DNA from 2 places in the Methylomicrobium sp. Wu6 genome. Region 2 is predicted to be linked to the other one. Evidence: riboswitches for the same ligand, from Rfam matches in the RefSeq annotation. Region 2 holds a riboswitch; the other holds the start of a gene.
What was found. Region 2 has a riboswitch for cobalamin ahead of U2W12_RS12630 (TonB-dependent receptor). Riboswitches for the same ligand answer to the same signal wherever they lie in the genome.
Positions count from the first base shown of each region.

Region 1 (3,424 bases), on a different contig from region 2:
CGGTATCGTTGGCGACTTTCAGGAAGGGAATCACGCCCTGGCTCTTGCCGTTGGTGCCTTTGATGCGCGAGCCCAAGGCGCGCACCGGCGTCCAGTCGTTGCCTATGCCGCCGGCATATTTCTGCAACAACGCATTTTCTTTGATCGCCTGATAGATACCGTCGAGGTCATCATCGACGGTACTGAGATAGCAGGATGAAAGCTGCGCATGCACCGTGCCGCTATTGAACAACGTCGGCGTGGAACTCATGAAATCGAAGCCTGACAACACCTGATAAAACTCGATGGCACGGGCTTCGCGCTCGATCTCGTTAATCGCCAGCCCCATCGCCACGCGCATGAAGAAGATTTGCGGCAGCTCGATACGCCGCTCCTCGATATGTAAAAAATAGCGGTCATAGAGGGTTTGCAGGCCGAGATAGCCGAATTTGAAATCGCGGTCCGCCACCAATGCTTGACCCAATCGGGTCAAGTCGAACTGCGCCAAACGCTTATCCAGCAAGCCGGTTTCGACACCCAACTTGATGTAGCGTGGAAAATACTCGGCATAACCGGATTGCATCGCGCCATGATCGACGCTTTCGCCCAACACTTCGGATCGAATCAGATCCAACAGCAAACGCGCGGTGACATAGTTGTATGCCGGTTCACGCTCAATCAGGCTGCGGGCGGAAAGGATCAAGGCGCGGCGCACTTCGTTAAACGAAATGCCGTCATAACAATCACGCACGGCTTGCTCGACCACGAGCTTCGGACTGACGTCTGCGCCTAAATCCCGGCAAGCTTCCATCACCATTTCGGTCAGTTTGACGACATCTAATGGCTGCCTGTTGCCATTAACCGTGATATGCAATGGTGCTGCGTCGTGTGTCCGGCTGGCCCGCTCGGCGGCATGTTTTTCCCGGTATAGGACATAGGCTTTTGCGACGTCGTGCTCCCCTGAGCGCATTAAAGCCAATTCGACCTGGTCCTGAATGTCCTCAATATGCACCGAGCCGCCGGAAGGCAAGCGGCGCATCAGTGCGGTTATAACCGTCTGGGTCAGCACAGTGACTTGTTCGCGCATTCGGCTGGATAGCGTGGTATGGCCATGCTCGACCGCCAAAAATGCCTTGCTGATGGCAATGGAGATTTTTCCCGGGTTAAACGGGACGGCCTCGCCATTGCGTCGAATCACTTGTAATACGGGTAAATTCGATGAAGGCTGTTTCGCATTTGAAAATACACCCGATGGTGTAGGGATTACGGTATCGTACATGGATAGCTCCTTAAGAGTAGGAGCGGGAATGACTGGAAAGACGCGACAGTCCGGCAACCCTTTGCATCCCGACAAGTTTGGAAACTTATCGATAAAGCGGTACTGAACCGTGCGCCAGTCTTAGAGACCAGCATGGCGGCGAGGAAGAGCTTACGAGGAAATACGCAAACTGAACCTGACCATCTGCCGAGGACACCCCGCCTCAAACGTGTTGACAAAAATGTACGGCAGGTCTCCTGGCTCTCGGGTCATCGCATGAGTTCGGCCTTCCCAAGCCGGAATGGTATCCGACTCAGTGGCGCATGATTGACTTCACACTCTTCGATTACAGTTGCGGGGGCAGCTCCGGTTTTAAGATGAACGTGTCGATTTATCTGTCACCGGATTCCCTTTTAATTCACTTTCAAATTGATCGTGAGAACCGTACGCCTTTTAAGTTAACATTGGCGAATTATCTATGTCAACAAAAAACACTATACATGGATGAAAATATAAAAATTACAACTATATATAGTTTTCATTGGGCAAGGCCACACTTAATATGAAAGATTGAGCTGCATTCAGTCTGGCCGGCGCGGCCTTGAACTTGGCGACCGAGAAACAGGTGAAGTTCAGTGACGAGGCAGAAAAGCGGATTTTGCAGCAGGATGTCGTTGCTGCGTAGCAAATTTAGCCGCTACGACCGTTCAGAAATTCTTAGCGTACTATTTTTCCAAATTCTGTGTTTCCCCTCAAAGACGATGTCAGCAAGGAGTCGAGAATAGGGCTTGCCGAATCCATGCTGTATTCATGGCAATCACAGACTCACGGCTCATGTCTTGCCACTCATCGTTAATTGTTTAATAATAGAAAACAGACTATCAACAAATAGAAATCAAATATAAACAGAATTTTTACCTAGGAACTTCTAATATTCCCCACCGTTAAAACCGTATTTATCAGCTAAATCTACAGGTAGGCTAATAAACCTGTATTTTTTAGCTTTGGCAACGGCTGTGAATCTATGAATATCCAGTGTGCCCAGAAGATTTCATCGTCTTGCTGCCCTTGTCCGGTTGCCTAATATTTAAGATCAAAAGCAAGTTCAAATGAAAAAATTCAACACCCTTATCCATGTTCGCCATTTGGTAGTTCTGATTTTGGTCTTTCTCGTGCCCTCGTTGAGTTATGCGGAAGAGACTACTGCTGCCAACTCGACCGCAGCATTAAACCTAACCCGCCACGTCATAGGTTACCTTTCTCTGTTTGTTACCGTTTGTGCTTATGTGGCCGCCATGTCGGAAGATGTGATCGAGTTGCGCAAGTCCAAGCCCATGGTCCTGGGATCGGCTGTTATCTGGTTTGCGATTTGCATTTATTATGCGCTGCATGGAGAAGCCAAGACGGCGGCATTGGCGTTTGAAAGCAATCTACTCGCCTATATCGAGCTGCTGCTGTTTATCCTGGTGTCGATGACCTACCTGAATGCCATGGAAGAGCGCGGTATTTTTGACGGACTTCGGATTTGGCTGTTAAGCCGCCAATACAGTTACCGGCAACTGTTCTGGATTACCGGTGTTCTAGCTTTTGTTCTATCCACCGTGATCAGCGGTCTGGCGGTGGCTTTAATCATGGGCGCAGTAGCGGCGGCAGTAGGTAAAGATAAACCGGGATTCGTGGGTTTGGCCTGCGTGAATGTTGTTGTGGCGACCAATGCCGGAGGGTCGTTCTGCCCTCTGGGCGGCATTTCCACCCTGTTTGTTTGGCAAAAGCATATCCTGCATTTCACCGAGTTTTTTTCGATAGCGGTTCCTTGCCTGGTTAACTTTCTTATACCCGCCGTTGTCATGCATTTTTTCATCCCCAAAGAAACCCCGGAAGCTTCCGCCAGCTGCATTTGGCTTCGCCGTGGAAGCAAACGCGTTATTTTTCTTTTTATCGTAACGCTGATTATCACCGTGTGGTCCAATGTCGCCCTGGAGTTGCCCCCTGCCGCCGGCATGATGGCTGGCCTCGGTTTATTGCAGTTTTTCAGCTTTTATCTGACCAAGACGGCACAAAATTACAAAGGCGATTATGACCATGTCTACAGGTTTTTCCACCTTGACGGCCCGACGAATAATAGAAAAGAAGATTTTGACGTGTTCAAGAATGTAGCTAATGTCGAATGGGATACGCTACTGTTTT
Region 1 is NZ_JAXUHN010000070.1:23,708-27,131, reverse strand. Features, by position in the region: gene U2W12_RS08600 (ribonucleoside-diphosphate reductase subunit alpha) at 1-1,258, opposite strand, end outside; cobalamin riboswitch at 1,467-1,699, opposite strand; gene nhaD (sodium:proton antiporter NhaD) at 2,347-3,424, shown strand, end outside.
Region 1: another riboswitch for cobalamin. It lies ahead of U2W12_RS08600 (ribonucleoside-diphosphate reductase subunit alpha); the one in region 2 lies ahead of U2W12_RS12630 (TonB-dependent receptor).

Region 2 (3,424 bases):
CGCCGGCGCCGATGCCCAAATAATCGCCGAATTGCCAATAATTCAGATTATGCCGGCATTGTCTTCCGGGCCGGCTGTAGGCCGAAATTTCATACTGCGCGTAGCCGTGCGCGGCCAATAGCGCCTGACAATCTTTTTGGGCCGCAAAAATCAGCTCGTCATTCGGCAGCTTCGGCGGAAATCTATGAAAATAAGTATTCGGCTCCAGCGTCAACTGATAAAACGAAATATGTGCCGGGGCCAGGCTAATCGCGGTCCGAATATCGTTGACGGCACTGTCTTTATTCGCCCCCGGCAAACCGAACATCAAATCCAGATTCAGATTGTCGAAGCCGGACTGCTGCGCGATGTCGACCGAACGTAAGGCCTCGTTCGACGAATGTACCCGGCCCAACGCCTGGAGAAACTTGTCGTCGAAACTTTGAATTCCAATCGACAGACGGTTGATGCCGAGCGCACGAAACTCGGCGAATTTCTGGCTTTCGAAAGTGCCGGGATTCGCTTCGAGCGTGATCTCGATCGCGTCGCTCAGTTGAAGCTGATTTGCAATGCCTTCCAGCAAACGGTCGAAAGCTTCCGGCGAAAACAGGCTCGGCGTGCCGCCGCCGATAAAAATGCTATGGATCGGCCGGGTAATACGATAGCGCCGGACATCCTCGGTCAGATCGCGCAGCAACGCATCGATATAAGCCGCCTCGGGCGCGCCATCCTTGACAGCGTGGGAATTAAAATCGCAATACGGACATTTTTTGATGCACCATGGAATGTGCACGTAAAGGCTGAGCGGGGGCAAGGGATTCGTAAAAACGCAATGAAAGGGACGGGCAGTTTACCACGTTCGCCATGAAGGCGGGTAACAGGTATGCACTGCCTACGACTCGGCGAATTGATCCCTACCCGGTTTCTAGGCGTGCGCCAACTGCTAACTAAAAACACTCGAAAAAACAGACATTTCATTGACATCTGAACCCTACCCCTTATAATTGCCGCCTGCTTTAAGGTTCCGTTGATCCCTTAGGATCAACGGTTAAACGGGAAGCCGGTGAGGAAACTCCAAGGCCGGCGCTGCCCCCGCAACGGTAAATAAGTTAAGCGTCATCAACAGCCACTGTGCACACGCATGGGAAGGCGATGATGCCGGCATCAGCCGCTTATGAGCCCGGAGACCGGCCTGAAAGTATCACTCGGAACAGCGGAGGGCTGTCCACGACAAGGTCACCGCGGTTCCTGCGTCTTCCTGTTTTTGTCCTCCGCTCTGTCACTTACCCCAAATGCGCGGGCGGCGCAGAGGATAAAATGCTCGATCCACGATTTTACTTCTTATTTTTCAGCCTTATGTTTTCGTCGCAATCGTTTGCTGAAGAAAACATAGACTCCAAAAGCGACGATCAAAAAGAAGTCAAACCATCCTATAAAATGCCTTCGGCGAAGGAAGCCGTTAAAAACTACAATGTAGATTCGCAGGATAAAGCATTGCTTTCTCCCGTCACCGTAACCGCTAACTCGTCTGTTGCGGATGAGTTATTGTCCCCTAAATCGGTGACCATCTATTCCAAAGAGAACATCAGGCAGAGTGGCGTCAGCAATCTGTTGGATTTCTTCAAATACAATACGGAAATCCAGACGGACCCCAGTTTCGGCAACGTCTTAACCCCAAGATTGTCGATGCGCGGATTCGGTAACGGCGACGGCTATCAAAATATCAACATCATTGTTGACGGCGTATCGTTGAATCAAATCGATATGGTTCCTCAGCAACTGGGTTCCGTGCCGATCGATTCGATTGAAAAAATCGAAGTGGTCAAAAGCAGCGGTTCGGTGCTTTACGGCGATTATTCGGGTGCTGGGACCATCATCATCCGTACCAATAACTCCTTCGACAGGAAGCCTCTGTACGGCTCGGCAAGATCCGGTTTCGGCACGTACAACACCAAGTTGGAACATATCAATTTAGGCTCTGTCACCGATTTTACGGGTTTTAAGGTGTTGGCCGACGGCAATTTTACTTATCTCGATGCGGAAGGCAAAAAGCAGGTCCTTGCGGACGGAAGCAAGGATACGACTGAAAATGTAAACGGCAAAGCAACATTGGGTTTGCAAAAGGACAATTTTGAAATCGTAACCTCTTTTATTAAGGACGACTCCAATGTTGTTTATACAGGCGCGATGACCCTGGACGCCTTCAATCAAAATCCCAATGCCGCAGTCATGAACGGCACACGAAATATTGTTCATAAGGAAGATTGGGTGACGGCATTAAAATACAAATTCAATGATCGTTTGAATGCGGCTTATACCTATGCAAATAAAACCAAGGATTTAAAGTATCCCGCTTATGACTATTTGCCGCATTACGAAGGGGAAGATCATCGTTTCACCTTGCAAAGTATCCAGGATGATTTTGTCGTTTTAGCCGGCTTCGATTTGAACAATAATCTGCGCGCGGAATCCGGCCAAGTGACGAAAAAAAACAATGTCGCCGGTTTCATTTCGGCCGACTATTTCGTGAACGATCGATTATCGTTGAATGCCGGTTTTCGGCAAGCTTTTATCACCTTCAAACATGACAATAACGGGTTGAATAACCCTTTATCGAAATCTGTGAATCCCACAAGCGTTAACGCCGCCATGAATTATTCGCTGGCTAAGAATGATGCCTTGTTTACCAGCTACGTTCATGCCTTTCAATCGCCCGATATCGACCGTTTTTTTTCCCCGGTGTTTGCCCCCGACTTTACGCTGATTGGAAAAACGTTTAACGGCTTCATCAATACGATGGAAATGGATACCTACTCGATAGGGTACAAACATCTGGAGGATGATCTCAAAGTGAAGGCGGAGTTTTATTATTCGGATTTAAACAATGAGATTTACTATAACAGTTCCAACTTCAGAAACACCAATTACGATTCGTCTTCCAAATATGGCGTAGAGCTTTCCGTCTATAAGGATTTCGATTTCTTCTATACCAGCGCTAACTATGTTTATACGGATACCCGGGCCAGGGTCGGCTCACAAATCTATCAAATCAGCGCCCAGCCGAAACACATCGTGCTGGCGACGCTCGGTAAACAATTCACCAGTTCGCTGTTACCGTTGCCCTACCATTTGATCAGCCTTTCCCATAAGTACCAATCGGAAAGTTATGCGGAGGGCGATTTCGACAACTCCCTGGGCAAACAGCAGTCCTACAACTCCACCAATTTCACTTATCAGTTGACCGATCGCCAACATTGGACAGTCGATTTTAGCATCCAAAATTTGTTTAATGGCGCGAATGGGCAATTTGTCGACTTCGGCACCAATCAGCCTGTTGTGTATCCTACCAATTACCAGCGAACCTTTCAGGGATCCGTCAGCTATCGTTTTTGAGCTTAAAATACGCTCAAGGCTCCAACAAAGACTCGATGCTAAGCGCCAAGCA
Region 2 is NZ_JAXUHN010000083.1:4,588-8,011, reverse strand. Features, by position in the region: gene hemW (radical SAM family heme chaperone HemW) at 1-793, opposite strand, end outside; cobalamin riboswitch at 982-1,190, shown strand; gene U2W12_RS12630 (TonB-dependent receptor) at 1,336-3,372, shown strand.